DNA from 3 places in the Chitinophaga sancti genome. Region 3 is predicted to be linked to each of the others. Evidence: riboswitches for the same ligand, from Rfam matches in the RefSeq annotation. Region 3 holds a riboswitch; each other region holds the start of a gene.
The links. Region 3 has a riboswitch for thiamine pyrophosphate ahead of SIO70_RS29175 (TonB-dependent receptor). Riboswitches for the same ligand answer to the same signal wherever they lie in the genome.
Positions count from the first base shown of each region.

Region 1: linked by a shared signal. The riboswitch ahead of thiS (sulfur carrier protein ThiS) and the one ahead of SIO70_RS29175 (TonB-dependent receptor) in region 3 are both predicted to bind thiamine pyrophosphate.
Region 2: linked by a shared signal. The riboswitch ahead of thiM (hydroxyethylthiazole kinase) and the one ahead of SIO70_RS29175 (TonB-dependent receptor) in region 3 are both predicted to bind thiamine pyrophosphate.

Region 1 is NZ_CP139247.1:1,096,472-1,107,378, reverse strand. It holds gene SIO70_RS04555 (ferritin-like domain-containing protein) at 1-329, opposite strand, end outside; gene SIO70_RS04550 (ferritin-like domain-containing protein) at 347-1,051, opposite strand; gene SIO70_RS04545 (lmo0937 family membrane protein) at 1,321-1,473, opposite strand; gene SIO70_RS04540 (PA2169 family four-helix-bundle protein) at 1,791-2,252, shown strand; gene thiH (2-iminoacetate synthase ThiH) at 2,465-3,574, opposite strand; gene SIO70_RS04530 (thiazole synthase) at 3,577-4,344, opposite strand; gene SIO70_RS04525 (thiamine phosphate synthase) at 4,322-4,981, opposite strand; gene SIO70_RS04520 (thiamine phosphate synthase) at 4,951-5,568, opposite strand; gene thiC (phosphomethylpyrimidine synthase ThiC) at 5,627-7,228, opposite strand; gene thiS (sulfur carrier protein ThiS) at 7,311-7,514, opposite strand; TPP riboswitch at 7,601-7,708, opposite strand; gene SIO70_RS04505 (lipocalin family protein) at 7,745-8,260, shown strand; gene SIO70_RS04500 (hypothetical protein) at 8,287-8,547, opposite strand; gene SIO70_RS04495 (sterol desaturase family protein) at 8,552-9,358, opposite strand; gene dnaN (DNA polymerase III subunit beta) at 9,610-10,728, opposite strand.
Region 2 is NZ_CP139247.1:7,676,060-7,686,966, forward strand. It holds gene pxpA (5-oxoprolinase subunit PxpA) at 1-474, opposite strand, end outside; gene SIO70_RS30735 (biotin-dependent carboxyltransferase family protein) at 450-1,466, opposite strand; gene pxpB (5-oxoprolinase subunit PxpB) at 1,467-2,168, opposite strand; gene SIO70_RS30745 (patatin-like phospholipase family protein) at 2,260-3,006, opposite strand; gene SIO70_RS30750 (CPBP family intramembrane glutamic endopeptidase) at 3,017-3,880, opposite strand; gene SIO70_RS30755 (TenA family protein) at 3,919-4,563, opposite strand; gene thiD (bifunctional hydroxymethylpyrimidine kinase/phosphomethylpyrimidine kinase) at 4,550-5,383, opposite strand; gene thiE (thiamine phosphate synthase) at 5,380-6,006, opposite strand; gene thiM (hydroxyethylthiazole kinase) at 5,999-6,805, opposite strand; TPP riboswitch at 6,849-6,943, opposite strand; gene SIO70_RS30775 (GH92 family glycosyl hydrolase) at 7,000-9,129, shown strand; gene SIO70_RS30780 (hypothetical protein) at 9,252-9,851, shown strand; gene SIO70_RS30785 (hypothetical protein) at 9,888-10,724, shown strand; gene SIO70_RS30790 (LytTR family DNA-binding domain-containing protein) at 10,727-10,907, opposite strand, start outside.
Region 3 is NZ_CP139247.1:7,290,860-7,301,766, reverse strand. It holds gene SIO70_RS29175 (TonB-dependent receptor) at 70-2,448, opposite strand; TPP riboswitch at 2,541-2,633, opposite strand; gene SIO70_RS29170 (single-stranded DNA-binding protein) at 2,809-3,237, shown strand; tRNA gene SIO70_RS29165 (tRNA-Met) at 3,557-3,628, shown strand; gene era (GTPase Era) at 3,690-4,556, shown strand; gene der (ribosome biogenesis GTPase Der) at 4,624-5,946, shown strand; gene SIO70_RS29150 (hypothetical protein) at 6,034-6,231, shown strand; gene SIO70_RS29145 (S41 family peptidase) at 6,365-7,975, opposite strand; gene SIO70_RS29140 (N-acetylglucosamine kinase) at 8,139-8,984, shown strand; gene murQ (N-acetylmuramic acid 6-phosphate etherase) at 9,001-9,816, shown strand; gene SIO70_RS29130 (hypothetical protein) at 9,869-10,432, shown strand; gene SIO70_RS29125 (succinate dehydrogenase cytochrome b subunit) at 10,643-10,907, shown strand, end outside.

The DNA.
Region 1 (10,907 bases), 2.1 Mb from region 3:
AGAAAAGCAACATGCGCATTTTCATGTGTACCAATAGTCGTAAATGCATTAAGAGATGCGGCGGTTGGGAATAAGGAAGTATGCGTGATTGCCTCTGCATAGAAAGATGCTTCCAGGTATTCCAGTGTGAGTGCAAAATTCAGCACTGCCAGTACATCTGAGGGTGTACGGCCATACGCTTTTTTCAACATGCTGCCAAGTGCAAAAGGTACAGCTGTCAAAGCCATCACACGGCCAAACTGCTTCATCACATTTCTGCGGGAATCCAGCCTGTCATAAATTTCAGGATCTTTTTTCTCTATTTCAGAAAAGATATTTTGCAGGTCCATGATTGTAGAATTTAAAGTTATTTGGGAAGGGTGTTGGTATTGATCTGGGTTTTGATATATACACCGGCGGCGGCGAATACGTCAGTAGGTGTTTTAGCCCCATCCAGACCATTACTATCTGCATTGGAAGAGAAGGAGCCATTACTTACCAGATCGCGGATATAAGCCGCATGACGCGCTTCTACAGATACAATTTTTCCAGCCAGTGCCAGGTAAGCAGGCGTAGTAATGTATTTACCGGCGCCGTTGTATGCTGCAACCCCCAGGTCTTCGAATGTTTGTGCTGCTGCAAGTACCTTATCTCTGCTGGTAAAATCGATGGTGCTGAAATCGACCTGTAAATCCTGGATAGCTCCTGTACTGAGGGCTTTACGGAAGAATTCACGATGTGCAATTTCATGATTGCGAATATCGGTCAGCAGTGTCATTTCTTCGTCGGTGATGCCGGAATACGGTGTAAGAATTACCTGTGTATAAAATGCTGCTTCCAGTTGTTCGAGTGCGAAAGCATAATTTAATACGGCGACATCCCCACTACCGAGGCTAACACCTGTACCATCATTAGTATCATCATCACTACAACTACTTAATACCGAGCCTGCAGAAAGTATAGCAGCACTCATACCTGCATATTTGAGAAATGTACGGCGATGTACATTAGGCATGGCAAAGCCATCCTCGTTACCATTACTGGTTACGGAGTGGGTTTTCCGTGTGAACATAAGAAAGGAGTTTTTAGAATTAGAGAAATGAAACAAACATTACATGACTAGCTACAACTTTAAATGGTCGATTCGGGTAATTTTTCACAAGTGTAACAATCAGATATACGGGCATGATTTAAATCTGGTTTTATTTTTCTGAAAAACCTTTACTGAGGCTGTTTTTAGACGAATTGAATATAGATAACATGTTACAGCCGACCTCAAGAAGAATTACCTTCTTAAAGTCGGCTGTGTCAATGAAATTTCTTATTCTGAGGTAGTCTGTTTTAAACAGCTCTACCGCGTATTATATTTACGAGGATAGCAATAATTGCTAATACCAGCAAAGTGTGAATTAAACTACCTGCGGAGTAAACAAACACGCCCAAAACCCATCCGATGATCAGAATAATCGCGATTAAATAAAGTAAGCCGTTCATATCAAAAAGATTTGGTTATCTTAAGGAATAGAAATTTTATGCCAGTTAAGCAGCTCTGCTTTGAGAAGTGCTTCTGACAGCGGTGTAAACCGTTTTAGCACCCCGGAATCCTTATACATACTGCATTTGCGACCAAAAGGCTTTGTAGAACATATTCCCCGGAGGGAGGTAAAATGTACGCTACTGATAAGTGCTTTCCGTCGGCAGTAAGTATATTCATTGCGGGCCAGCCAATAAACCACGGTATCTGAAAAGGCTGGTAACATTTTTGAAACTAAAGAACACAACCATCTTCATTCATTTTTAAAACTATCATCATGCAATTGAACGAGAAATTGATAGAAGCCCTGAATGATCTGACCCGGATCAATAATGACAGAGTAGAGGGATATCGTAAAGCCATTGATCAGACAGATGATGCCGACCTGAAAGCACTGTTCCAGAGAATGAAAGAAGAAAGCATTACATATATAGATCAACTGAATAATATATTGAAGGATGGTGGCGCGGAACCTACGCACAATACTACTATTTATGGTAAGCTGTACAGAACCTGGATGGATGTGAAAGCTACTTTTTCAGGGCATGACAGGCATTCTATCCTGTCTGCATGTGAGTATGGGGAAGATGCTACGCAGCGGACTTATGAGGATGTGTTGGGCTCCAGCATCTCCATGCCATACAGCATTCGGGATTTGGTGGCAAATCAGCGCAGAGCGCTGAAGAGTGCTCATGATACTGTGAGAACGTATCGGGATCTGGAAAAAGTTGTTCACTGAACATGTTGTTTATTATAAGCCTGGCTGTTCTTTTTGTTCAAAATGAAGCGTAATGCTGTTGTTCATTATGGGCAACTTACATTTGAATTCAAAGATTAAGCGGCTACTTATATTTATAAGTAACAAATTTCAGTAATGGATTTAGGTAAAAATAACAGTCCCGCCAGCTGGTGGGACTGTTGTATTTTTTCGGTGGGCTTAGAATTGCGATTCTAAAAAGCTTTATCCCAATCTTTCCAGACTGCCTCATAGCCATTTGCCTGTAGCATAGCAGCAATTTCAAAAGGGCTTCGTTCATCCGAAATCTCAAACTGCTCCAATGAATCCGCATCTATCGTATACCCTCCCGGGTTTGTACGCGACCCCGCACTCATTGTAGTTATACCCAACTGAATTACATGATCTCTGAATCGCGGAGACTCGCGGGTAGAAAGACTCAACTCTACCTCTGGTGATAATAAGCGATAAGCGCAGATCAATTGTACCAGTTCCCTGTCATTCATGACCGTCTTTGGCATCAAGCCGCCGGCACAAGGACGTAGACGCGGAAATGAAAGACTGTACCGGGTTTGCCAATAAGTCTTTTCTAAATATTGCAAATGCAAAGCAGTGAAGAAACTATCCGTACGCCAGTCTTCCAAACCAATTAATACTCCCAATCCTATCTTGTGAATACCCGCTTTGCCCAGGCGATCAGGAGTATCAAGCCGATAGTTGAAATTAGATTTCCGTCCTTTGGGATGATGCAATTTATAATCTGCTTCATGGTAAGTTTCCTGGTAGACCAATACACTATGCAAGCCCAGTGGAATCAGCGCTTCATAATCTGACTGATCCATGGGTTGTACTTCCATAGAAATATTGGCAAAGTGAGGCCTGATCAGTTCTAGCATTTCCCTGAAATAGGGAAGCCCAACTGTTTGCTGCGCTTCGCCTGTTACCAGTAATACATGGTCGTATCCCATGTCTTTTATTGCCTTTACTTCTGCCAGCACCTCTCCCCTGTTCAGCGTTTTGCGGGCAATCTTATTGTCAAGACTAAAACCGCAATATGTACAAATGTTCTGACATTCATTGCTCAGATAAAGTGGAATATACAATTGCATCGTATTGCCAAACCGCTGCCTGGTGAGCTGCTGACTTAAAGCCGCCATATCCGCGAGATAAGGCGTAGCCGCTGGTGATATCAATGCTTTGAAATCTTCAAGCGTACGTCGGCTGCTATGCAAAGCCTGTTCCACATCTACAGCTGTTTTTGCATAGATACCTGCTTTGACCTGCTCCCAATCATATTGGGAAAAGAGTGATTTAAAATCTGCCATACTTATACTTCATCTAAGAATCCAATAAGAGGGCTGGAAGCTACTGCCTGTTTATATATGGGGGCCAATCCAGCTTCATATGCCTGTCTGCCTGCCACTACTGCCGTTGCAAATGCCTGCGCCATTGCTACCGGATCTTTTGCCACTGCAATGGCAGTATTGACCAGTACGGCATCAGCACCCATTTCCATCGCCTTCGCAGCATCGGACGGACTGCCAATACCGGCATCAACTACGACAGGGATATTGCTCTGCTCAATGATGATTTCAAGGAAATCCGCCGTGCGTAAGCCTTTGTTACTACCAATGGGAGCACCTAAAGGCATGACTGCCGCTACCCCTACCTGTTCTAACCGCTTACATAATACAGGATCTGCATGTACATATGGCAAAACCACAAAACCCAGTTTTACCAGTTCTTCTGCAGCTTTCAATGTCTCAATAGGATCCGGCATCAGGTATCGGGGATCAGGATGGATTTCTAATTTGACCCAGTTTGTTTCCAGTGCTTCGCGGGCAAGTTGTGCAGCATATACTGCTTCATGGGCCGTACGCACACCAGAGGTGTTAGGCATTAACTTAAAAGCCTGCAAATGACGAAGCATATTATCACCTATATCATGGATATCGACTCTCTTAAGTGCCACTGTCACCAGTTGTGTAGCAGCTGCCAACAGTGCCTGTTCCATTATCTGTAGAGAAGCAAACTTTCCCGTGCCTGAAAACAACCGGGAGGTAAATGTATGATCAGCTATTTTCAATGCCTGCATGTGTGATGGTTTGATAAAGTGTAGATAATAACTGCCGCTTATCGGGCGCGTGTGTAATAAGGCCACTCACGGCAATGCCCTGAATACCTGTACTGAACAGGTCAGGAACATCTTCCCGCTCAATACCGCCAATGGCGATAACTGGTATGCGAACCGACAATTGAGACAGGATATTGCGAATACCTTCCAGTCCTAAAACCGGACTCAGGTTTTGCTTCGTTTTCGTAAAACGATAAGGTCCCACGCCTACATAATCGGCGCCATCTGCTACATGCCGCATGATGTCTTGAAGGGTATTGGCTGTGCCACCCACAATTTTATGTGGGCCAACTATCCGACGTGCGGCGGCGACCGTCATATCCTCTTTACCCACGTGTGTGCCGTGTGCACCCACTAATGCTGCAATGTCAGGATGATCATTAATAATAAGTGTAGCATTATGTGCATCACATACTTCTTTCGCCAGTGCGGCTGTTGCTGTAATGGTAGGAACATCCGCATGCTTCATGCGCAATTGTATCCATTTACAGCCTGCTTCGCAAGCCATGCGTATATTGTCAAGATGTGAGTAGGTGTCAGTCTGCTGTGAAATGTACTGAATAGAAATCATGATGAGCTGAATGAATTGCCTGACCATGCATCACGGATACTGATAAAGTTCCGTACTGCACGTTCCGGATGTTGCCAGATGGCGCCATGCAGGGCAATGCCATCAAATAGCATATGGCGGGCTTTGTCAGCAGTATGCTGATTAATGCCTCCCAACGCAAGTACATTGCCTGCATAGCCATCTTTGTCCAACCGGAAGTTGGTGTCAAACGCGGCTTTATATCCGGTTTTGGAAATACTATCAAACACCGGGCTTATGAGCACCTGATTCCAGATATTACTCACTACCTGTAAGGTCATCACACTATGAATACTTGTGCTGAGCATGCAACCTAACTGCTGGAAGCGAAGCAGTTCTTCCTGGGAGACAGATCCCCTGATGGCCTCCCCAAAATGTATCCCTAACAGGCCATAGCGCTCACATAAAGCAGGATGATCGGCTATGATGAGGTGAGGGTAACAGGATGGATTTGCTTCGAGCAACAACATCTCGTAATCCGCCTCCTGCCAGCCTGGTTTACGTACCAGTATACTATCGGCGCCTGCCTGCAACAATTGTAACCAGAGTGTAGGTTCGTGATTGATCTTGCCAGTATGTGTGATGATCTGTATCAAAGTATTGGAGTTTGATTAAATGGTTCCAAAACTGTACCGCAATTGTATAACAGTCAGATTATGAATATATAGTGCTGCCTTGTTCGCGAAATTCCGTTGACTTTTCTGCCATGCCTGCTTCCCTTATTTCCTGTGTTATTTTCATAGAGCAGAAGTGTGGTCCGCACATAGAACAGAAGTGAGCTACCTTGGCCCCTTCTGCAGGCAGGGTTTCGTCATGATAAGAACGGGCCGTGTCAGGATCAAGTGCAAGATTAAACTGATCTTCCCAGCGGAATTCGAAGCGGGCTTTGCTGAGTGCATTGTCCCTGTGTTGAGCACCCGGATGACCTTTGGCCAGGTCGGCAGCATGTGCAGCTATTTTGTAGGTAATTACACCTTGTCGTACATCTTCTTTGTTGGGTAGGCCCAGGTGTTCCTTAGGTGTGACGTAACAGAGCATAGCCGTACCAAACCAACCGATCATGGCAGCGCCGATGGCAGAAGTGATATGATCATAGCCGGGAGCGATATCAGTCGTCAATGGGCCTAGTGTATAGAAAGGTGCTTCGTGGCAATGTTCCAGTTGCTTATCCATGTTCTCTTTGATCAGGTGCATGGGTACATGGCCGGGGCCTTCGATCATGACCTGAACATCGTGTTTCCAGGCGATTTTAGTGAGTTCGCCCAGGGTTTCCAGTTCAGCGAACTGCGCGGCATCGTTGGCATCTGCAATACTACCGGGACGTAAGCCATCGCCTAATGAGAAAGAGACGTCATAGATTTTCATGATTTCACAGATCTCTTCAAAGTGGGTGTAGAGGAAGTTTTCCTGGTGGTGTGCCAGACACCATTTGGCCATGATAGACCCCCCGCGCGAAACGATGCCCGTCATACGATTGGCGGTGAGTGGAATGTAGCGTAGCAGTACACCGGCATGGATGGTGAAATAGTCTACACCCTGTTCTGCCTGTTCGATGATGGTATCACGATATATCTCCCAGGTAAGGTCTTCAGCTTTACCATTTACTTTTTCCAATGCCTGGTAAATGGGTACAGTGCCGATAGGTACAGGTGAGTTGCGCAGGATCCATTCACGTGTTTCATGAATGTTTTTGCCGGTGCTGAGATCCATAATGGTATCGGCGCCCCAGCGGCAGGCCCACACTGCTTTTTCCACTTCTTCTTCGATGCTGGAAGTGACGGCGGAGTTACCGATATTGGCATTGATCTTTACCAAAAAATTACGGCCAATAATCATTGGTTCGCACTCGGTATGATTGATATTGGCAGGGATGATAGCTCTGCCTGCGGCTACTTCCTGTCTGATAAATTCAGGTGTGATGTGTTGTTGGGCGGCACCCTGGTTTTCGCGGATAGCGATGTATTCCATTTCGGGTGTGATGATCCCTTTGCGTGCATAGTGCAGCTGTGTGGCGTTTTTTTGCGGTGCCCATGCTGCGCGCAGTTTTGGCAGCCCTTTGCGTACATCAATCTCAATAGCCGGATCGGTGTAAGGGCCACTGGTATCGTATACAATGAGTGGTTCGTTAGGTGTGGTTTCTCCTTTACTACCATACAGTCGGGTAGGTGTTAGCGTTATCTCTCTCATAGCAACGCCGTTAATGTAGATTTTCCTGGATGCGGGTAGTGGATTGCGTGAAATGTTTTCGATTTTCATACAACAAATAAGATGGGTGAAGAAATAAGAAGTCCTGCTGCGAGGGGATGCCCTGCAGTGCACAAAAAATTAAATGAAAAAATTAACCTCCCTGTGTAGCGCGGATGATAGTAATACTATCTGCGGTTTGCAAGATGTGTTGCGGCCATGCGGGTTTAGGTATTACCTCCCTGTTGATAGCCACGGCCAGTCCTTTGTCGGATGGTAGTTGAATAAACTGTAAGAGGGCAGCGATGGTTGTTCCCTGCTGCACCGCATAAAGTTTATTGTTTACAGTCACTTCCATGAATGCATGAATTAAGGTGAAACAATAAACTTTAAGGATGGTAGAAGATGTGAGGATTCAGGTTACTTATATCTACAGCAAAAGAAGCTGTATCAAGTACTTTTCCCTACGGCAGTATGAGCTGCGTCAGGTACTGAGGGTCTCATCTCAGCTTTCCGGGTATGGTGGCCTGGAAAACACCCCTAAAGTGAAGCATAAAGGTAGGGGAAAAAGTCCATATCTTTGAGCGTATGAAAAATAGCATGCTGCTGGTGAGTTTTATCACCATCTTTTCATTTGCCTGTCATCACTCGCGTAAGCCTGGGAAAGAGGAGGCTGTTATGGATACCCCGGTATATGCGCCTGCAATGGATACAGTGCCTTCTATTGTAGAAGACTCAACTGTTACCGTAGTAGCAGATACCATAGTAATCGACACGGCAAAACTGATTGGGAAGTGGTTGCAGCCTGTAACGGGGAAGGACAATGAGTGGCAGGGTATGGAATTGAAGAAAAACAGGAAAGCGATTGCGATCAATATGTACTCGCTGGTGTATGAAAAATGGGCGTTACAACATGATACATTATTACTGTGGAATCATGCAGAAGGGGTGAAATCATCGGATAGTACAAGAACCATAGATACTGTAATAATCAGAGACCTTACGGATACTTCACTGGTCTTGTTTCCTGTGAAGGCCGCAGAGGGATACCTGGAAAAATACAGGAAAGAAACAGGAGGGAAAAAAGTGAAGTCACGTAAGTAAGTTCACTCCTCTCCCTCCGGAGTGAATCAGCTATACATTTGCCATAAGGTAACTGCGAGGGCAACAACGGCCATGAATATACCGGCGGTAGCGACCTGCATATCATCAATATTCTTACGGGCTTTTATATCTGAGAGTCCACCCATGATGATGGCTGCAATAGCAAAGACAAGACCTGTTTCTGGGTTTCTTGCCACGAATGCATACACAGCGGAAGATACGCCTGCGAACAGGGAAATGTAGCAGGCAACTTTAGTGGACGTGGACGAAGTGGTGTGCTGTTGCATATATTTATTGATTTAAAGGTTTGTCGAATGGTGCTTTTAGTAGTGCCCCTATCTGCTGATACCTTTCGTCCTGGTATTCATCCAGTCCATACTTCAGAGAAGTGGTATCATTTACCTTCTTAAACGTGCCAAAGAGGCGGTCCCAAATTGAAAAAATATTAGCGTAATTAGTGTCCGTTTCCGGTTGTAAATGGCTGTGGTGTACCTTATGCATGTCTGGCGATACGATGATCCAGCTCAGGGCATTATCCAGCCATTTAGGGAGGTGGATATTAGCATGGTTGAACTGGGACATGAATGCAGAGATGGTTTGGTACAGGAATACCATCCAGATGGGGATACCCATGGTGATGACAGCGACAAAGAGAGCGATGACGCGGAAGATGCTTTCTATGGGGTGGTGCCGGAGGGCGGTGGTGGCATCTACAGCGGTGTCGATGTGGTGGATCTTATGGAAGTGCCACATCCAGGCTATTTTGTGCTGGATCAGGTGAACGAGGTAGGCTCCGATCAGGTCCATCATAAGGATGGCGAGAATGGCATGGAGCCAGTTAGGTAACGGTACAAGGTAAAGAAGGCCAAAATGGTTGTTGGTGGTAAATGTACATGCTTTTACGATGAGGAAGGCGAGGGCAAAGTTTACGACGGCGGTGGTAAGGGTGAAGAAGAGGTTTGTGCCGGCGTGGCGGTAGCGGTTTGATTTGAAATAAAGTCTGGGAAAGGCGCCTTCAAAAACCCAAAGAAGGACCAGGCCACCAACGAGTATTGCGGTGCGGTAGTAAGAAGGAATGTTATTGAAGAACGATTCCATACACGGGAATTTATTTATGGGACAATGGATGTATTAAATTACGGAAAATTTGGGGAATAAAAAGGCTGAAAGTGGCTGTGGGCCAATAAATTAGGCAGACTTATGTGGGTGATTGGGTTATGTATTAAAAGAAAATATTCATCAAGCAAAAAAGTCACTCCTGCCGAAGGCGGGAGTGACTTTTTTGTGGGTGTCTTTTTGGGTGCGGCGTGCATGCCGCACCCAAAAAGACGAAGAAATGTAATGAAGAATTAGTTATTCAGCATCAGCGGCATTACCAGCATCAGCAGATCCTCATTCTCTTCTTTTTCAGAAGGTTTCAGGATACCTGCTTTGGTGGGTGTAGACAGCTCGATTGTAATTTCATCACCTTCTGCAGCATTCAGCATTTCAATGAGGAATTTCGCATTGAATGCAATCTGCATATCATCGCCGGTGTAGGAGCAGTTCATACGCTCATTACCTTCGAAAGAGAAATCCACATCCTGTGCAGAGAGTTGCAGTTCGCTACCAGTAATGCTCAGGGCAACCTGGTTGGTGCTCTTGTTTGCAAAAACACTTACACGTTTCAGGGCGTTCTGGAAATCGCTCTTTACCAGGGTAAGGCGATAAGGATTATCCTTTGGAATTACCACCTTGTAATCAGGGAAACGGGCATCGATCAGACGACAGATCATCTGAGCACCATCGTGTGTTACAAAGAAGTGATTCTGGCTATAAGCAATCTTGATTTCGCTATCATTGTCAGGCAGGGCTGATTTCAGCAGGTTCAAAGGCTTCTTAGGCACGATGAAAGTCTCTGCTTTAGGGCATTCCACACCAGTTCTTACATATTTCACCAGGCGGTGCGCATCGGTTGCTACAAAAGTCAGGCTGGTTGGTGTCAGTTCGAAGAACACGCCTGTCATAGCCGGGCGCAGGTCATCGTTACTTACGGCAAACAGGGTCTTGTTGATGGCTGTTACCAGTGCGGTAGAGGTCAATGTAAAGGAAGTGGTATCATCTGCTGCCGGTTCTTTCGGGAAATTTTCCGGGTTTTCACCCATCACCTTGTACTTACCGTTGTCCGATGTGATTTCAACCGCGTAGGAATTCAGGTCGATGTTGAAAGTAAGTGGCTGATCAGGCAGATTTTTCAGGGAGTCCATCAGGATTTTGGCCGGAATACAGATGCGGCCGGCTTCCTTGGCTTCTACCTCCAGCTTCACTTTCATAACAGTCTCCAGGTCTGTAGCCACTACTGTTAGTTCGTTCCTGTCAATGATGAATAGGAAATCTTCCAATATAGGCAATACCGTGTTGGAGTTGATAACCCCGCTGATCTGCTGTAATTGTTTTAACAAAGTAGAGGAAGAAACGATAAACTTCATGTTGATATGTTGTTATTATACTTACTAAGGAATTCCCGCTGTAAAGGCGGTGAGGTTATACAACCTGAGCAAACAAAGATAGAAAGAATTGTCAATCTACGAACAGCGTTAGAATCAGGCATTCTATAGCTTTTTTCCACATGAAACCTGCATGGGTATGTGGAAAAGACCTATGTCAA
Region 2 (10,907 bases), 390 kb from region 3:
TGCCGCAGCTTTTATAAGCCAGCTATTGCTCAATCCAAATAAACAAAGGGCCGGATTGGTATCTCTGATGGCTTGTGCGATGATGGTTGATAAGTGTTGATCTCTGGCTGCCATGTTGTACAATGCACCATGTGGTTTCACATGTTGGATAGTGGCATTCAGCGAAAGACAAACTTTGTCTAAAGTATATAACTGTGTAGCAATCAAATCATAGACTTCGGCATCTGACAATTGTTGTTCTGTTCTGCCGAAATTTTCTTTGTCCCTGAACCCCGGGTGTGCACCGATCGCCACCTGATGCTGCAGGGCGAGAGTGATTGTTTGTTCCATGGTGTCCCTATCTCCGGCATGATAGCCACAGGCAATATTTGCACTGCTGATGTAAGGCATTATTTCGGCATCGGTAGGCATACCTTCGCCCATATCACAGTTCAGGTCGATGTACATATTTATTTCTGGTTGTGTTGCAGCCATTCCTGCCATCGTAAGTTACAGGCATTTTGTAGAAAATGCAAGTGCTGCTCTGCTGCGATAAGCAACTCCTCGGCTTCGCCATGAGGAATAATCCTGAAAGTAATCTGGCTGTGTGGTAGTAACTGTGCTAATATAGGGAGGTCAGCACTTACAACGTGGGCGATGCGCGGATAGCCGCCGGTTGTCTGATGATCGGCCATGAGTATAATCAGGTGGCCATCTGGCAATAATTGTACGGTACCCCTGGTAATGCCGGCCGAGAGCCGTTCTTCTTCTTTGATCATGTGTAGTACCGGTCCTCTGAGGCGATATCCCATTCTGTCACAATGTTCCGACAAGGTAAAGTGGTGCGTGGTAAATACCGACTGCGAAGCGGGTGTCAGTTCAGGATATTCGAGGCTTGTCACCACCCTGATCTCACTGCCATCTGAATACAGGTCCCGCACATCTGCCCGCCACGGTAATGGGGTGGCTTGCTGTGTAGCATGCAGGTATTTATTTCGCAAGGCCTTGTCGATCTCTTCATCTACCTCGTTCACCGGAATACGATCGTTCTTTTGCAGCTTCCTGCCTTCAAACCCACCGGCACCCGCTTTGAGATGGGTACTGTGACTACCCAGCCAGGGCGTGGTCGAGAGCCCGCCTCTTACAGCGATATAACAACGTGCGCCAGAGACTGGTTTAGTAAAACGTAATATCGATAGCTGCGAAATCCAGATGGGTTGATTCGTATCTAATGGTTGTTCATTCACCATAGCGCCGAAGTCACCACCGGAAAGAGCGATGAGGGTATCCTGTTCAAACAGTAATACAGCTGCAGGAAAATGTAACTCTATTACGGCGGCTTCCGGATTGTTGCCTACGAGAATGTTTGCTACATACATGGCGGCTCTGTCCATAGCGCCTCCGGGATTGATGCCCAGATGCTGGTAGCCATATCTGCCCCCGTCCTGTATTGTATCCAGTAAACCCTGTTGGATGACCTGTATCATTTATATCTTTTTATGGAATTCACGCAGCGAGATAGGTATAAATTTTACCTGATCGCCGGGATGACAATAGCAGGGGAAATCTAATGCAGGGTCAAACATTTTGATAGGTGTTTGGCCGATGATGTTCCAGCCCCCTGGTGATGCTAATGGGTAGATGCCGGTTTGCCCCCCGGCAATGCCGACACTGCCCGCCGAAATGTTTAAGCGGGGCTTTTTTTGCCTTGGTGTAGCAAGGCGATTGTCTACTTTGCCCATGTATGGGAACCCCGGGAGAAAACCCAGCATGTAAACGGTGTATGTCTGAGAAGTGTGTAGGTCGATGATGTCAGCTTCGCTCATGCCCTTCTGAGACGCCATAGTAATCAGATCCAGCCCGAGAGAAGGATCGTAACACACTGGAATTTCAAGGAGACGTGATGTAGTCTTTTGTATAATGAGCGGAGCGGTTAAGGCCGGTGCGATCAATGACTGGATGGTCGTAAAGGCATTGTTGTTTTGTTCACGGCGAACTAACAGGATGTCGTATACGATCGTAAGCGAAGCGTAAGCTGGTATGATATCGAGAATGTATGGCAGCTGCATGGTAAGCAGGTGATTATACACGTTCATGACCTTGTCGTGAACAGCTGGTGAGATTTCTTGTGACCATTCAATGATCAGGGAATGATCGCCTAGCGGGTTGATAGTATAATCCATGCTCATAATTCAGGAATAAGGTACGCGATATTGAGGAAAAAATTCAGAATTATTTTTAGGATTGCCCCTGTCAGCATGGGAGAAATGTCCTGTTTTATCAGGAAAAAAGCTGACGCGTGTATTCCAATCCTATGTTATAAATGTCATCAAAGTGCTTAAAATCAAACATCCCAAACTTCCCTAACCCATCCGGTTCTATAAACCACTGACAACGTGCCTTATTTTTCAACACAGGCTCACGGATTGCCAGGTGTAAGGTACGATCGATATTGGCCAGATACCCATTTTCAGGATGATATTCTGTCAGCGGATTTACATGCACGCCAATGATGTCATTGTATTTTTCCAGCAAAGGTTCGGCAGGCAGATTGCCCGTGAGACCTCCATCTACATAAGGACTTCCATCTATCACTACCGGCTGGAATAATAATGGAATGGAAGATGCCGCTAAGACGGCGGGTATGATCGGACCTTTGTCAAAGATCATTTGTGTACCCTTGTTGAAGTCGGTAGCTGCAATGTACAAAGGCGTTGCTAACTCTTCGAAGTTTTGATGGCGAAGGGTTTGCGTCAATACCTTTTCTACTGTTTTTAACGAGAGGAGGCCTGTACGCCAGTTACGCCACTCCATTGAGAGACCGATCTTATTGTGCTGGAATATTTCTCTCACTTCATCCGTTGTATACCCATCACAAATAAAAGCAGCGGCAATAGATCCGGCACTCGTAGCGGCAATGGCAGATGGTGTAATCTGCTGTTCGGCAAAGGCTTTCAGTACTCCCAGGTGAGCATATCCCCTGGCTCCCCCTCCTGATAATACAAAGGGACGCTTAGATGCATTCATGTAGCTGTTCTTATTTTGGCGCCGGTAACTCTCCTCTCCGGTTCCAGAGATAAATGGCTACCAGCACACTCAAGATAGGAATTACTATCCCAAATTCATCATAGTAGTACTTAGTTTTATCGGAAGTAAGGGTGAGGGGTGTAAAAATAGCCTGTATAAAAAGGTTATGACTGGCGTGCAACAACACTGCCGTCCACAAACTACCAGACTTCAGGCTGAACCAGGTAAAGATAAAACTACCACTGATCACCAGCATGGAGAAACAGGAGAAACCATACCAGGCAGGAGTACCACTATTATAATCGGCAAACAACAATATAGGCAGGTGCCAGAGGGCCCAGATACAACCTGTGATCAGACAGGTCTTTGTATACCCCATTACTTTGTACATTTCAGGGACCAGGAATCCACGCCAACCGATCTCCTCTCCCAATGCGCTCGACACACTGCGCACCATACTGATACTTGCCGTCAATAGTATATACAATGCTATCACAAATCCTTTGGGTAGCTTTTCCAAACCAAAAGATTCAGCAACGCCACCTACAAACGCCGGATCATAAAACTTTCCCCAACCCACCGTCCATATAATTAAATAACCTGCAAGGCTATATAATAGTGGCACCAGGTAACTCCATAACTGGTAACGGGCCTCTCCCCATTTCCAGGGCATGGCACTGATGGGTCTTTTGATGATCAGGGAAGTCAAAAATGCAGACAATGCCGGGCTCCACATCATACCAGTGACGAAAACACCCCGACCACCCATAATTTTTCCTGTATGAATGATGAAGGCATAAAAAAAAGAACTGATAGCAAAGGTGATCAGCAGGAAGATTACGATTGTTTTTCGTGGATTTTGTTGTTGGGTCATGCCCTCAATATACCAAAAAAAATAGGACTACCAACTACTTAAACGCTCCATTTTCCAAGTCTGTATGCACTGTCCCAAAACATAAATTCCAGCTGGCATGCTTTCTCATATGCCCCATGCATAGCCTCTTCTAAAGCGGGTGTGGCCACGGCATCGCAGAATGCGATCGCTTTCTTTACCAGTTCGCCAAAGGCTTCTCCCGCATACGTATCTATCCAGTTACGATAAGGGTGATCCGCCGCGGTTTGTTGTGCATAGATGTAATCACCTACTCTTTTGTAAATCCAGAAACAAGGCAGTACTGCCGCCATAGCAACTTCTACCGAAGCCAATGCACAGGTACTCAATAAAAAGCTGGTATAATGATGGCAGGATGGAGAAACAGCTGTCTTTTCTGTAATGTCGTATTCTTTGAAATAAGCAGCATGCAAAGCGTTTTCTACTACAATAGCGCCTTCTGCAAAACGGGTGTATTGCAATACCTGTTCTACGGTATATGCTCTTGCCGCTATCAATGACAATGCACGTCCAAACTGTTCGAGGTATAGTGCATCCTGCGCAATGTAAAATTTGAATTTTTCTATGGGTAATGTTCCATCTATCAGTTCTTTTATAAATGGCATCTCAATAATCTCGTCATAAATACGGGCGGTACGCTGCCAGGCTCTTTCACTCCAACTCATGTGTAATTTGTTTTTCAGGTGCAAAAAAATGATTCACAGGGCCATGGCCCTTCCCGGTTTGTACATGTTGCCCTGCAGCAATGGCGCTATGTATATATTGACTGGCCTTGTCAATAGCTGTCACCAACTTTTCTCCACGACCCAGATAAGCTGCGATAGCAGAAGATAGGGTACACCCTGTACCATGCGTATTTGCAGTATCTATGTGCTGACTGGATATGATATGTACATTATTCCCCTGATCTTTATAGACATCAAACAATTCTTTACCTGCCAGATGCCCCCCTTTTACCAACACCGCCTTACAACCTGTTTGTAAAATACGATCTGCTGCCTGTTGCATACCAGAAAGATCTTGCAAAGGCATGTCTGCAAGGATAGCCGCTTCATCCAGGTTGGGTGTAACCAATGATACCAAAGGGAATAATTTCTCTTTCAGTATTGAAATGGTGGTTGATTCTATCAGCCGGTCTCCACTGGTCGCCACCATGACAGGATCGAGTACTACCGGTACATTGGGATATAATACCAGCGTTTCGGCAAGCGCTAATGCTAACGCAGGTGAATGTATCATCCCTATTTTTATGGCAGCCGGTTGTATATCATCCATCACGGCACGTATCTGGCCTGTTACAATTTCGGGGGGAATACTATGGATCCCTGTTACGCCCAATGTATTTTGTACCGTGATCGCTGTGATCGCGGATGTTCCAAAGCAACCCAATGCAGCAAAGGTTTTCAGGTCAGCCTGTATGCCTGCCCCTCCCCCGCTGTCGGAACCTGCGATGGTCAACACAGGTACATATTTATATTTTGTCATAGAGCTTTTTCTATTTGAAGACGAATGGTAGCAGCTGCTTTTTCAGGGTCCGGTGCCCCACAAATAGCAGATACAATGGCCAGACAATCTGCTCCTGCTTTGATCACATCTGCCGCATTGCCTGCGTGGATAGCGCCAATCGCTACCAGTAGTTTATCTGTGAGAGCACGGATATGCCTGATCCCTTCCAGTTTCCATTCTGTAACGGTATCCGTTTTGGTTGGTGTTGCAAAAATGGGACTTAGAGCGAGGTAATCTGAAGCCTCTGCATCGGCTGTATAGATCTGTTTTTCATATTCTATGGAATACCCTAAGATTCCGCAGGAAGGCCATTGTGCCCTGATAGCCAATGGCGCCAGATCACTGTTACCAACATGTATACCTGTAGCGCCACATTGCTGTGCCACCCATAAATTGTCGTTGATGATCAAGGGTACCCTATGAGGAATGAGCGCTTCTTTGAGACGAAGGGCACGTTCTAAAAAAGCAGGGTTATCCAGTTCTTTTTCGCGTAACTGAATTAAATCTACTCCACCTTTTATAGCTGCAGTCGCCACTGTAACCAGATCTCTGCCTTTGCAGGCTTCTTCGCTGATGACCAGGTATAATCTGCGATTAAACATTGGACTCCTCTATTTTAATCAGTGAAGCCACTACATCATCTGTCAGTTGATATAATTGATCCAGTATATTTACCTGCATACTACCCGGGCCGGCAGACATCTTTGCCGCTTTTTCACCTGCTATACCCAGCAGAGCCATGGCCGAAACGGTTGCACAAAAGGGATCCTTGGGATTAACAGCTGCAAAAGCGCCAATCAGTGCGGTAGCTGTACAACCCATTCCTGTCACCTTTGCCATCAGCGGGTGTCCGTTTGATAATAATATAGTCGTGTCTTTGCCAACAATGATATCCACAGCACCGGATACACACACGACACTGCCAAACTCCTGTTGCAGAAAACGAGCTGCTTCTACAGCGGCAGTGCTCTCCTCGGTGCTATCCACGCCTTTGGTAGTGCCGGCATTCTTACGGGCAAGCGCCATGATTTCAGAAGCATTGCCACGGATAATGGTCGGCTTTAGTTCCAGTAATTGTTTTAATACTTCATCTCTGTAAGGGGTCGCACCTGCTCCAACGGGGTCAAGGATCCATGGTTTACCCAGGGTATTTGCCTGACCGATAGCGAGTTCCATACTCTTTACCCAGTATTCATCGAGGGTACCGATGTTAATTACGAGTGCACCTACAATCCTGACCATGTCCACCATTTCCGAATGAGCATGGGCCATAATGGGAGATGCACCTACTGCCAGCAATGCATTGGCAGTATTATTCATGACTACATAATTTGTGATACTGTGAACCAGCGGGGATTGTTGCCGAACAGCCAGGATCTGTTCCCTGATAAACTCCTTCATAATGCCATATTGATTTTAAGTATAATGGCCAGGAGTGCGCATGCGCTAAGCAGCTGCTTTTCCCTACGCCGGTACTAGCCGGATCAGGTTCGAAGAGTAATTCTCAGTTCCAATGAAGGAACACCCCTAAAGCCTGCTCAAATTTAGCAAACAACGGGAGAAAAATGACATAATTATTTTTTATACTTGTGTCTATGCGGTTAATTGTATCAATGGCGGCTATCGCCTGTCTTTTCCACGGAAGTGTTTCTGCCCAGACATCAGACCTTCTACGTTATGTTCAGCCACTTTCGGGCACGGCAGCCAGTACAACGGCTTCTTCCCAGAAACATGGCAGTGGCACTGAATCTTATGCCAACACCATTCCGGCAGTTGGACTGCCATTTGGTATGACGCAATGGACACCGCAAACCAATACGACCGAAAACAAATGTTTTCCTCCATATACTTACAGAGACAGCCTGTTGACCGGGTTTAGAGGTACACACTGGCTGAGTGGCTCCTGTACACAGGATTATGGTAGTTTCACCATTATGCCTATCACCGGGCACTTTACGACTAACTACGCAACGCCTTTTTCTCATGACAAGGAAATCAGTACCCCTGCATACTATAAATTAACCCTACCGGCTGTTAGTACGGAGATCACGGCTACTTTAAGATGTAGCATGTTCCAGTTTACTATGGAAAAGACGGATAGCCTGTACCTGTTGCTGACACCAAATAGTGACCGGCAGGAAGGTATTGTGAAGATTAATGCCTACAGGCATGAAATAACAGGTTATAATCCTGTGCATCGTATTTATCAGGGGTGGGGAGAACCGGCAGGTTTTTGTGGCTATTTTGTTATGCAGATAGAGACGGTGACTCCCTTAGATAAATCTGGCTATGCGGCTTATTACCTGCAAAAAGGTGAACAGGTAAGAGTACGTATTGGAACCTCTTTTACCAGTATTGATAATGCCCGTAAAAACCTGGAAGCTGAAATACCCGATTGGGATTTTGCTGCTTTGAAAGCAAAGAATGAAGCCGTCTGGAACAAAGCACTGAGCCAGATACAGGTGGAAACAACCAGGGAAAAAGACAAACGTATTTTCTATACGGCGTTATACCATGCTATGCAGCACCCCAGGTTGTTCAATGATGTAGATGGCAAATATCCTCGATTTGCAGGAGATTACCAGAATGAGCGTGTCAGCAAAGGGGATTATTATGATGATTACTCTATGTGGGATATTTACAGGGCGCAATTGCCCTTATTTGAAATATTACAGCCAAAGTTGGTGAATGACTTTGTCAACTCTTTAGTGTTGAAAGGACAGCAAGGTGGATGGTTGCCTATATTTCCCTGCTGGAATAGTTATACAGCTGCAATGATCGGGGATCACGCTACGGCTTTTATTGCTTCTGCTTTCAATAAAGGGATCAGGGATTATGATGTGAATGCAGCTTATGAACTGATGCGGAAGAATGCTTTTGAAATGAGCAAAGGTGATGATTACTTAAACGGGAAAGGCAGAAGAGCACTGGATAGTTATATAAAGTATGGATATATTCCAATGGAAGATAGTGTGCCCATTGCATTTCATAAAAAGGAACAGGTGAGCCGCACACTGGAATATGCGTATGATGATTATGCATTGTCTACTGTGGCGAAAGCTTTGGGTAAGACAGCAGATTATGAAATATTGGCTAAGCGTGCGCAGAATTATAATAATGTCATAGATCCGAAGGTAGGCATGGCAAGAGGTAAGTATGCAGATGGTAGCTGGTATAGTCCATTTAATGCTGATAAGAAAGAACCTTATATTACAGAAGGTACACCCAGGCAGTACACATTCTACGTACCTCAGGATGTAACTGGACTAGCTAAAAAAATAAACCTGAAAGCTTCACTGGATAGTTTGTTTGGAAAGGATGAATACTGGCATGGGAATGAGCCGGGGCACCAGATCCCTTTTATGTACAACTTCACTGCTGCACCTGAAAAGACAAGTAAAACCGTACATAAAATCCTGGCAGAAGAATACGCTGATGGACCGGGTGGTTTAAGTGGGAATGATGATGCAGGGCAGATGTCTGCCTGGTACCTGTTTGCTTCAATGGGTTTTTACCCTGTAGATCCGGTGAGTAACAACTATGAATTGTCTGTACCTATTTTTGATAAAGTCACTATTTTATTGCCTGATAATAAAAAATTCCAGTTGAAGGCGGTTCAGAGACGAGGCAGGAGGAGTCTGCTTTATAATGGAAAAGAGCTGAAAGGACATGCGATTACATACGAACAAATAATGCAGGGTGGTGAATTGGTTTTCTTTTTTTAAAAAACAAAACCAATGAGTTAGGTGATTACGTAAACTTATTATGCCAGGCATTTTTGAGTCTGGCATAATTATGGATTTTCTTCCGGTACGTATTTTTTTGAATCACCTAAAACCATATCAACATGAATGCACGTTTCAAATTCCTGCTGACAGCAGGCGCTATGTTCTTTAGCTATGCAGGTTTCTCCCAGGTAAATTTAGGTATTACATCTGCTACCAGTAGTTCTGTAGCTGCTAAGACCAATGCAGCTGTAGTTAATAAAACGACCAGCAAAGTAGCAAATGCAACCCAATCGACTGTGAGCAAAACTACTACGGCTACCAGTAATACAGCTGCAAATACGACTGCTGCTGTGCAACGCACTAAGGGTACTACCGGCGTAAGTGTTACTTCAAACACGACTACGGCAGCAACAGGTACAAATGTAGCAACTACTTCTGCTACAACAGCCAATGCAAATGTAGATACAAAGGCGGCGACCAGTGAGGTGAAGAGTACTGCAAATAAAGCAGCGACAGCCACCAAGACAACGGCAACTAACACAGTTAATGAAACTAAGTCTACTGCTACCGCTACCAAAACTGCGGCGACTAACACGGCTAACGATGTAAAGTCAGCAACTACTACCACTGCTGCCAACGTGAAGTCTACTGCTACCGCTGCTAAACCATCTGCCAGCGCAAGCGCCAACGTATCCGGTCATGTAAATGCCAATAATTAATTCCTCTCCCCTTTAGTAACCATCATTTATTATATCATGATTGCCCGCATACAATTCCTTTTGCTGGCTGGTATTGCCATGCCTTTACTCCTGCGTGCACAGGACTCAACACAAACCACTAAGACTGACACACGCAGGAATGTATTTACCGCTAACCTGGATTTCCAGTCAAGGATCTCCTATTACGGTCGTACTGACAGTCTAAAAAGTAGTCTGCTCAACCCCAGCATCGGCTACCAGCTGAAAATGGGATTGTATGCGCAGGCAAGCATGATTTTCATTAACAACCCAGTCAATACGCTGGATTATACTGCGACTATTCTGGAAGGGGGTTATCGCTTTGGTCAAAACAAAAAAGTATCCGGCAATATCTTTTACAATCAATACCTGTATGAAAAAGATACCCGCCTCATTCAATCTGTTGTAAAATCACAGACTGGTTTTAATGTCGCCTTAGAAACAAAGGTGATCACTTTCAACATCAATGGAAACCTGAAGTTCAGCAACAAAACAGACGTAGGCGCAGCCGCAGGATTAGATCATCTCTTCCTGATCCGTCTTCCCAAAAAACACGCTGCAATTGGTATTAATCCAACCGCATACGCTTACTTCGGCACACAGAATTTCAGCAATACTTATTACGAACAAAAGAAGCTCTTTAACCTCATTCCGACCCAACCGGAAGCCGTTACTAAAAGCAGTGAACAATTCAATGTACTCTCGTATGAATTCTCATTGCCCGTTGTATTTGTCTACAAGCAATTCAACTGTTCCCTATCAGGTAGTTATGTGCTACCGCAGCACCTGATCACAGGGGTTGAAACAGGTTATAACATGTTCTACTTCTCCGCCGGACTGGGTCTGCGCATTTAAACTTACAACCCCAGTTGTTTCAGAAAATTGTCTTTGTAATTACTGCCTATAGGGATCTCTGTGGTATTTATAAATGCCCGGTTGCCCTCTATATGCGTAATGCTGGCTTTGTTGATAATAAATGAACGGTGTATCCTGATAAATAAATTAGCAGGTAATAACTCTTCAAAACCGGAAAAGGTG
Region 3 (10,907 bases):
ATATAAAAAAAATAAGGGAGTGTACCGTTATACTGGTACACTCCCTTTCATAATATGTCCTTTTTAAAATTAGAATCCGATATTGATCCCTGCAAAGAAATTCGTTCCGGCCATTGGGTAATATCCGTTGGAAGAGTATAACTGTCCGCCTTCCCTGTACATATAAGTATAACCATTAGGACTATACATAGCATTCCAGATATTATTCAGCATGAATTGTAATCCCAGTTCTTTAAAGAGCTTTTGTGGTACGATATAATTAATGCGCAGATCATTGGTATAATAGCCATCCAGGCTACGTTCTTTATCGCCAGTATTATCCAGGTACTGACGGCTTACATACTTACCTATCAGGGCTATTTCAAGGTTCTTTACTGGCTTTGCAGTCAATGTATAACCACCTACAAAGGCAGGAGAGAAGGCAATATTACTGCTGCCGGACACGAGGGTATCCTGACCACCAGTATCGTAGTTATCGATATAGCTCACAAAGTTTTTCACTTTATTCTGACTGAGTGCCGCATTCAAACCAATGCTGAAATATCTGCCCAGTCGCTGTGTACCCTGTAATTCAATACCGGTGCGGTAGCTTTTAGGAATGTTCGTGCGGGTATAAGCACCTACTTCATTCAGTTTGCCGGTTTGTACCAGTTGATTTTTGTAGTTCATGTAGTACACGTTCGCCTGCAATACCAGGTGGTGTGTACGCAGGGTGTAGCCTGCTTCTACATCACGCAGACTTTCAGCCTTTGGTGTTTGTAGTTTCGCTGCTTCAAAGTCATCGCGGTTAGGTTCTTTATTTCCAATAGCGAAGGAAGCATATACATCCTGTTGCTCATTGAGTGAATAGGTGATACCTGCTTTGGGATTGAAGAAGTTGTATTTGTTATGCTGGATGAGTGTAGGATTATCTTCAAAACCATCAATGTTATATTTCACATCGCGGTATTGCAGATCAGCAAATACACGGAGGGCTTTGGTCACTTTGTATTCACCTTTCCAGTAGATGTTTGCATCCCGCTTCATTGCATCCAGGTTATAGTATTTATAATCCTTGTCGATGGCATATTGTGCCCAGATAATTTGTCCGTTATGATTGCCTTCGTAACGGTTCCATCCACCACCTACACTCCAGCTGAATTTAGTATCCTGGTAGTTGACAGAGAAGATGCTACCATAGAAATCATTGTCCAGCCATAGCTGACGGATGAGGTCTGTGCTGGTCACTTCTGCATCATTGATAACAGGATTGGCAAGGCCATAATCACTGTATGCCTGCGCTTCTTTGTACTGCTCGTAATACCCTTTGCCTTTGGTATAGTGAGCAGCAACGGTGAAGTTCAGTTTATCGCTGAGGGCCTGATTGAGGAACAACTGGTAGTTGTCCATCTGGTAATTGTCCGTTTCGTTATTATAATAAGAGCCATCCGATTTTTGTCCGGCAGAGTTATAGGTACGGTGGGTAGCCAGGGAATCCTGTGGTACGCCGTTCCATGCCTGGTAAGTCTTTTCAGTGCCTGAAGAAATGTTGAGGCGGATGGCGGTGTTCTTAGATATATATGCGGCAGAAGTATAAAAAGCTTTGAGATTGGAGCTGGCACGGTCAATGTATCCATCGGAGGTGACTCTTGACAGGCGCGCATCTACGGTAAAGTGGCCGTTAATGAGGCCGGTACCTGCTTTGACAGTGTTCTTCCATGAATTGAAAGAGCCGAAGCTGTTGTAGATTTCGCCATAAGCTTTCTCTCTGTAATCGTTGGTGCTGATATTGAGAGAGGCGCCGAAAGCTCCGGCACCGTTGGTAGAAGTACCTACACCCCGTTGCAGCTGAATACTGCTCACGCTGGAAGCGAGGTCTGGAATATCTACAAAATAGGTGCCCTGTGATTCCGCATCATTGACAGGGATACCGTTGTTCGTAACATTGATACGGGTGATGTCCGTACCTCTTACACGCATACTGGTGTAACCAATGCCAGTACCAGCATCGGAGTTGGTCACCACACCCGGCATTTGATTGAGCAGGATGGGCAGATCCTGTCCCAGGTTTTGCTTCTTAATCTCTTCGGCAGTGATAGTAGATTGAGTAAATGGCGCATGCTGGCCTACGCGCAGGCTGGTAATTTCAACAGGTTGTACGAAGAGGCCGGTTTCTTCCATTTGCAGATCGGCATTGGTACGGGTACCGTTTGTATGCACAGAGGTAGTGAGGGGCTGAAAGCCCAGGTAAGTTGCTTTGATAGTAAAGGTGCCCTGTGAAGGGAGTAAAATGCGGTAAACCCCATTGGCATTGGAATGGGCGCCGGTATTGTCGGCAGAAATAATGCTGACGGACACGCCTTCAAGGGGGCGGCCGGTTTTTTTGTCAGTGACTATACCGGTAAGCACGGTTTGTGCATGTACCGAGACTGCGCTGAAAACCAGCCATAACAGTAAGAATTGTCTCATGGACTCAACAGTTTAAAAAGCTACGGTATGAGGGTAGCATTAAGTTTTCTGCTACGCATGTGCGTGCAGCTTGCCATATGTGGGTAAGGAAGAATTGATTCACTTACCTTTCCTAATCAGCATTACCTGATCAGGTTCAACGGGTCTGATCTCAGCCTGATAGTAAGGCACCCCGAGGTGAAGCCGGCTGGTGGTTTGAAAAAATGTACGCTGGTACATACCGGATTCCGGAACAAAGGTATAGAGAAAAATTTTTTAAATGGAAGAAAATTGTTAAATTAGAATTGCATATATATTATCCCCCCTGGAAAGTTTTCACACGTTTTATTTTTTTAATGTTAACCATCAATTTGTAATTGCATGATCAGACTTTCGGTCATTGGCCATCTGGGGCATGATGCTTTGAAAAAAGTCATCAACGGGAAATCTGTGCTGTCATTCAGTGTAGCACAAAATGAACAGTTTAAAAACTTAATGGGAGTAGTGCAGGAGCGTACTACATGGATTAATTGTTCTGTCTGGGAGCGGGATAATCTGGGTCCGTATTTAAAAAAGGGTACGCTGGTGTATGTAGAAGGCCGGCCTGTGTTCAAAGGGTATGCGGGTAAGCAGGGCGAGGTGCTGGCAGGTGTGAACATGAGAGTATCGGAGCTGGCGTTGCTGCCGGGAGCGAGGGGAGTATTGGGAACCGGAAGTGCAGGGGTAGAGGAGGAGCGAAGTGAGGATGAATTAGAAAAGGAGCATGAAGAAGAGGATGATGAAGGTGTAAGAAATGATTTGCCATTTTAATGAATTTCCTTTTTAAAAGGGATAGTTTTCGTCTATAGGTCTGTTCTTTATCCCTGGAGTGATGTCGGCAGTTCATTGATATTGTCAATTTCCTGAATCTTAAAAACTCACTTTTGCCGTTGGCAGGAGTGAGTTTTTTGGTTCATGTAAATGAAGAAAAACAAATATTCAATTATTTTTTGCTCAAAAGTACTGCCTTGAAAGCCTTGATAGTAGTATATTTTATTGTTTGAGTTTATGACCGGGATTAAATGTTAGCAGGATTTCTTTTAAAAAATATTTGGCAGGGATGAATCTTTGTCTATCTTTGCACTCTCATTGCGAGGTAGAGCAGAGGTAGCTCGTCGGGCTCATAACCCGAAGGTCAGAGGTTCGAATCCCCTCCTCGCTACAAACGAAGTCCCGGCTAGGTCGGGATTTTTTTATTTCAGGAAGTTTAGGAAAAAAATTACATGCATAAAGCAGGGTTTGTAAATATCTTCGGAAAAGCGAATGCAGGGAAAAGCACCCTCATGAACGCACTCATTGGCGAAAAGCTCGCTATTGTATCCCCGAAGGTTCAAACTACCAGACATCGCATAACTGGTATTGTGACTACTGATGAATACCAGATTGTATTCTCCGATACCCCGGGTATTATAGACCCGCGTTACCGGTTACACGAAAAGATGATGGGTGCAGTGAAGTCTGCTCTTGAAGATGCAGACGTCGCTTTGCTGATGATGGATGTGAAAGACAATGTAGCTGAAAACCTTGAACTCTTCGATTCGCTGAAACTGAAAGCAAAATGTCTGCTTGTGATCAACAAGATGGACGTGATGGAAAAGGAAAAGCTGGAAGAGATCGTAAAGCAATGTGAAGAATGGGGTAAAGCAACCGTTATCACCATCTCTGCCTTGCAGAAAAAAGGTGTGGATGCACTGCTGAAACAGATCGTCAGCATGCTACCGGAAAGTGATCCTTTCTATCCTGAAGATACATTAACAGATAAATCTACCCGCTTCTTCGTAGCTGAGATAATCAGGGAAAAGATCTTCCATCTGTATGAAGAAGAGATCCCTTATCACACAGCAGTAGTGGTGACGCAGTACCAGGAAAAAACAACACTGACGAAAATCTCTGCGGAGATTATTGTGACGAGAGATACACAGAAAGGAATTATCCTGGGCGATAAAGGAACGGGTATTCGCAGACTGGGTACCATGGCGCGTGAAGACATTGAAAAGTTCATTGGCCAGAAAGTGTTCCTTGAGTTGTTTGTGAAAGTGAGAGGTAAGTGGAGAGATAATGATCTTTATCTGAAAGAATACGGTTATTAAGTGTCTGAATAGAGACGGCTCTCTAACAGAACATATAGGTTTTAAGTTTAGTAATTTTTAAAATATTATGGCTGGATTTACAGTAGCAATTGTCGGTCGTCCTAATGTGGGTAAGTCTACCCTGTTCAACCGTTTGCTGGAACAGCGCAAAGCCATTGTGGATGACGTCTCTGGCGTAACGAGAGATAGACAGTATGGAGTGGCAGACTGGAATGGCAGGTCTTTTAATGTAATTGATACCGGTGGTTTTGTACACGGTAGTGATGATGTATTTGAACGTGAGATCCGCAAGCAGGTAGTGATTGCCATGGAAGAAGCAAACGTGCTCCTCTTCATGTGTGATGCTGCTACAGGCATTACAGATCTTGATGATAATATGGCGGAACTATTGCGCCGCTCTTCCAAACCTGTTATCCTGGTGGTGAACAAAGTAGATAACAACAATCGTATGTTGGAAGCTACTGAGTTTTACAGTCTGGGCTTCGAAAAGGTATTCTTTATGTCTTCTATGAGCGGTAGTGGTAGCGGTGAGCTACTCGATGCAGTAGTAGAACTGATGCCTGAAGAAGAGGTGAGAGATGAAGATGCAGAAGCGAAGGAAATACCAAAGATTGCCATCATCGGTCAGCCGAATGTAGGTAAGTCTTCCCTGCTGAATGCATTGATTGGTGAAGAACGTAATATCGTTTCTGATATTCCGGGTACAACCAGGGATACGATTCACACGCATTACAAAATGTTCCAGAAAGATTTTGTATTGATCGATACAGCGGGTTTACGCCGTAAGTCGAAGGTACATGAAGACCTGGAATTCTATTCAGTGATCCGTGCTATCAAAGCAATGGACGAAGCGGATGTATGTCTGTTACTGCTGGATGCGGTAAATGGTATCACTGCCCAGGATCTGAACATCTTTAGCCTGGCTGCCCGTAAGGGGAAAGCGATTGTGATCCTGGTGAATAAGTGGGATCTGATCGATGATAAAAAGACCAATACTGCCCGTGATTACGAAAAGCAGCTGAAAGAAAGACTGGCGCCATTCAACGATGTGCCTATCATCTTTACTTCAGTAGCAGAAAAGCAACGTATATTCAAAGCAATCGAAGAGGCACTGCGCGTGTACGAAAACCGTCAGCGTAAAGTACAGACTTCCAAGCTGAACGATGTGATGCTGAAGGCAATTGAGGCATTCCATCCACCGGTAGTAAGGGGTATACCTATTAAAATTAAATATGTGACCCAGTTACCTACGTATACGCCTGCATTTGCATTTTTCTGCAACCTGCCGGAAGATGTGAAACAGCCGTATCGTAACTACCTTGAAAATCAATTGCGTACGAACTTTGATTTCCAGGGGGTACCTATTAAATTGTTCTTCCGTAAGAAATAACAATCGTTTTTTTAATAAAATCAGGGTGAAAGTGTTTTATAATTAAAAATAACTATATACCTTTGCCCATCTTAAAATTATCAAAGCATGAAAAAATTATTCTTTTTAGCAGCAGCTGCTGGTATGTTCTTCGTAGCTTGTAACGGTGGTTCTACTCCTGCTACAGATTCTACTGCTACAGCTCCAGCTGTTGATTCAGTTGCTACAGCTCCAGCTGCAGATTCAGTTGCTGCTCCAGTTGCAGATTCAGTTGCTGCTCCAGCTGCTGATTCAGTTGCTAAGTAAGACTAACGTTTTACAAGAAATTTGCCTTCCTGCATGCAGGAAGGCTTTTTTTATTTAGGAAGCTCTTAAATAAAAAAAACGCTGGTGTTGTTGAGACACCAGCGTTTTTTATGATTGATCGTTTTTTCTATGATTAATCGTTTTTCTCTTTATTCAGCACTTCTATAGCTTTCTTCATCATGCCATCATTCTGATTCAGCGATTCCCAATATCCTTCATAACTCCATATCTGTCTCGCAAATATTGCTTTCAACCTGTTTTGTATTTCAACTTCATCATGCGGTTTCAATCCACTCACACCTTTTATACTCTCACGTTCTGCATAGCTCTTGAATGCACTCATAATGCTGGCCGGTACCTGGTACTGGTTCACAAACTGTGATGCATCTTTATATTGTTTGAACTCATCTTTGTGAGCAATGTAATATTGATATACAAAATTACTGAAGGCGCTACGGGAATACATACTTGAAATCACCGGTGAGAAACGGCTGGTATCAAATGGTATGAAGATATCCGGTGTAATACCACCACTGCCATATACCACTCTTCCATTCGCTGTCTTGTATTTAACGGTATCCAGTACTTTGATGCTATCCTGGTTTACAAATTCACCGTGATTGAAACGGTTCAGGATATCTTCTTCATATGCTTCGCGACCATTGGCATAGGACTTCTGGATACTTCTGCCTGAAGGGGTGTAGTAGCGTGCTACAGTAAGACGCAGTGCACCACCATTGCTCAGATCGAACTGTTCCTGCACCAGCCCTTTACCAAATGTACGACGGCCGATGATGGTACCACGATCCCAATCCTGTACAGCACCTGCCAGTATTTCGCTGGCACTTGCAGAACCTTCGTCCGTGAGGATAGCGAGCGCACCATGTTCAAACAAACCAGGTTTCTCACATTTATAATCTGTACGGGGATAGCTCTTCCCTTTTGTATAAAGGATCAGTTTATTATCATCCAGCAGTTCGTCTGCAATACGGGTAGCTGCATCGAGGTAGCCACCTGGATTCTGACGCAGGTCGATCACCAGCTTCGTCATCTTTTGCTTTTGCAGGTTGCGCAGTGCAGCCATGAATTCATCGAAAGTATTGCCACTGAACTTACTTATTTTAATATACCCGATCTCAGGAGTGGCCATATAACTGGCATCTACGCTATACAGCGGAATGATGCCCCTGGTGATCTGGATAGGACGCAGCTCATGGTTACGCATCATGGTCACCATTACTTTGGAACCTTTCGGACCCCGCAGCAACTGACGGATCTTGTCGCTGGTAATATTATTACCTGCTACCAGGCTGTCATTTACTTTGATGATCTTATCGCCGGTCTGTACACCAGCCGACTCTGAAGGACCACCTGCGATGACGGAGATAACATTTACAGTGTCTCCGGTAATGTTGAATTCCACACCGATGCCCTGGAAGTTGCCATCCAGATCTTCATTTACCTCTTCCAGACTGGAAGGGGGGATGTAGATAGAGTGGGGGTCGAGGTGAGTGAGGAGGCCTTCGATGGCTTCCTGTTGCAGATCGCCCAGTTTCAGGGTATCAACATATTTCACTTTGAGAAGGTCCATGACTTCCTGTAAAGGTCCCTTGTCTACCCGGCTAAAGAGGAGCGTTTGCGCCCCGGTGTTAGACCCCGGCATTTTATGGCCCAGATACATTCCCAATGCCAGTACTACGGCTAAAAGTAATGGTAAAAAAACATTCAATTTCCTGTTCGACATAACTTCGATATTAAGATTGCGGCAATGTCCGCTGCGCTGTGGCCATTTTTAGGTAATTTTTACAGCAGTAGTATATATAATCCTGTTTTGTTTAACTTGTGGGGCAAAAATAGTATAATAACATATAATCATCACCTAAACCTCAAACCTTAACGGGCGTGTCATGAAAATAAAGCTAATCGCAGATAGTGGGTCCACCAAGGCGGATTGGTGTTTAACAGGGGGCAATGAGACAGGACATTTTGCTACACAGGGCATCAGCCCTTATTTTTTAAGCGCCCAGCAGATCAGGGAAATCCTTGAAAGGGAGCTGTTACCACAGTTACCGGCAGATGTAGAGATTGCAGAAATTTTTTATTATGGAACCGGCTGTTTACAGCCAAAGAGTGTACAGATCGTACAAACAGCCCTTCAATCTGTATGGCCACATGCTGCTGTCGATGTAAAACATGACCTGATGGGGGCTGCAAGGGCATTGTGTGGCAGAGAACCCGGTATAGCCAGTATTTTGGGTACAGGTTCCAACTCTGGTTTTTATGATGGCACAACCATAGTGAAGAATAATCCAGGACTGGGTTATGTATTGGGTGATGAAGGCAGTGGTGCCGTACTGGGCAAAAAGTTGTTGCAGATGTACCTCTACAACTCATTTGACGAGGAACTGAAGAGTCGCTTTGACTACATGTATAATACGACGAACGATGAAATCCTGGAAAATGTATACCGTAAACCATTGCCTAATCGTTACCTGGCTGGGTTTGCGCGTTTCCTGGGAGAGAACAGAGGTCACTATATCATAGAGAACATCCTCGAGGATGGGCTAAACGAGTTTTTTTTCAATCACATCTATAAATACAGCGAGAGCTGGACACATCCGCTGCACTTCACTGGTAGCATAGCCTGGAACTTCAGGGATATTCTGCAGGAGTTGTGCGAGCTGTATGAGCTGCAGCTGGGAAGGATATTACGGAGCCCTATGGAAGGGTTGCTGGAGTATCATCAAATTTAAAATTTATCATTCGAAAATGTCTTTTCAGAGAACCACTGAACAACCTTCACACTATAGACATCTGGAGAAGATGAGTGTGCAGGAGATCCTAAGTAATATAAACCAAGAGGATAAAACTGTACCCCAGGCTGTTGAAAAAGCGCTTCCTCAGATAGAGAAACTGGTGACGGTGATTGCCGATAAGATGCTGGCTGGTGGCCGGTTATTTTATATGGGCGCCGGTACCAGCGGCAGATTAGGTATTGTAGATGCGAGTGAGTGCCCACCAACATTTGGAGTACCATTTGGGTTGGTGATCGGGTTGATTGCTGGGGGAGATGCAGCCATACGCAAGGCAGTGGAGTTTGCAGAAGATGATATACAGCAGGGATGGAAAGATCTTTCAGCACATAATATTTCCGACAAAGATGTGGTGGTAGGAATTGCAGCGAGCGGCACCACACCTTATGTAATAGGTGCATTGAATCAATGCCGGGAGGCGGGAATTGTAACAGGGAGTATTTGTTGTAATGCAGGTGCACCCTTATCTGCAGCTGCCGATTACCCGATCGAGGTGGTGGTAGGACCTGAGTTTGTGACAGGGAGTACCCGTATGAAGAGCGGAACGGCGCAGAAACTGGTGTTGAATATGATTTCGACAGCGGTGATGATACAGCTGGGACGCGTGGAAGATAATAAGATGGTAAATATGCAGCTGACGAATGATAAACTGGTGGATAGAGGGGTGAAAATGTTGATGGGACAGTTGAACCTCAGTGATTATGAGCAGGCGAAGGCATTATTGTTGAAAGCCGGAAGTGTGAAAAAAGCCATGGAGGACTACCGTTCATAATTGCAGTTTTTTTCAGAAATTTGTGAAAACAATAATTTCAGGAAAATAGCCCATGCACGAGATAGAACCATTTTACAACTGGCGACATTTATATAGTGCCGAGGAGGATGAAAGCTCTCCTTTCTATGGAAGAGAGTACAGTGAATTCACCTTTTCGAACACAGTATATAATTATTATGTTCACCCACAGTGGGATGAATTCGGTTCCAGGAACCTGTATATGAAAGTCCTATATGCTGATTATCAGTTCAATTTCGTCATAATAGAGCTGTTGGGAGAGTGGAATGACGCCATTGAAAACGATATAATGACCTTGAAAAGGGATATTATAGATGTGATGATAGCCACAGGAATCAGGAAATTTCTGTTAATTACTGAGAATGTAATGAACTTTCACTCCTCTGATGATTGTTATTATGAAGAGTGGTGGGACGATATAAAAGACGATGGTGGTTGGATAGTGGCGATGAATATGCCGGTACAGACCCGGCAGGAGTTTGAGAAAGCACACCTGGACAACTATGTACATCTGCTGGATGTTGAGAAATGGCGGCCTTATCAGCCCCAGCATATTTTTAACGAGATCGATAACCTGATGATGCGCAGGTTGGAATAGCAATCGTATCAGGGTAATTCAAAAATTCCACGTGACCTTGTGTCGGGTGAGAAAATTCTTTTCCCTACCTCATTGGATATTAGCACCAATGAGGTTTTGATCCACGCGAAATATGAGAAATATCATTTGGTTTTTATTTTTCCCGCTTTAACTTTGCGCGATATATTCGAATAATTATCATATCATCTTTTAAGGAAGCTAATTTTACTTATGAAGTGGTCACAGTTTTTTAATACCTCTATCGGTAAAAAATTATTAGTGGGTGCTACCGGCCTGTTCCTTTGTATTTTTGTTATTGTGCATCTTGTAGGTAATCTTCAGCTGCTGCTCAATGACAACGGGGAAGGCTTCAACACCTACGCGGATTTCATGGCCCACAACGAACTGATCCAGCTTGTGGCATGGGGTTTAAAAGTCGCGATTATTATCCACTTCTGGGTTGCATTACAACTTACTTTCAGTAACAGAAAAGCCC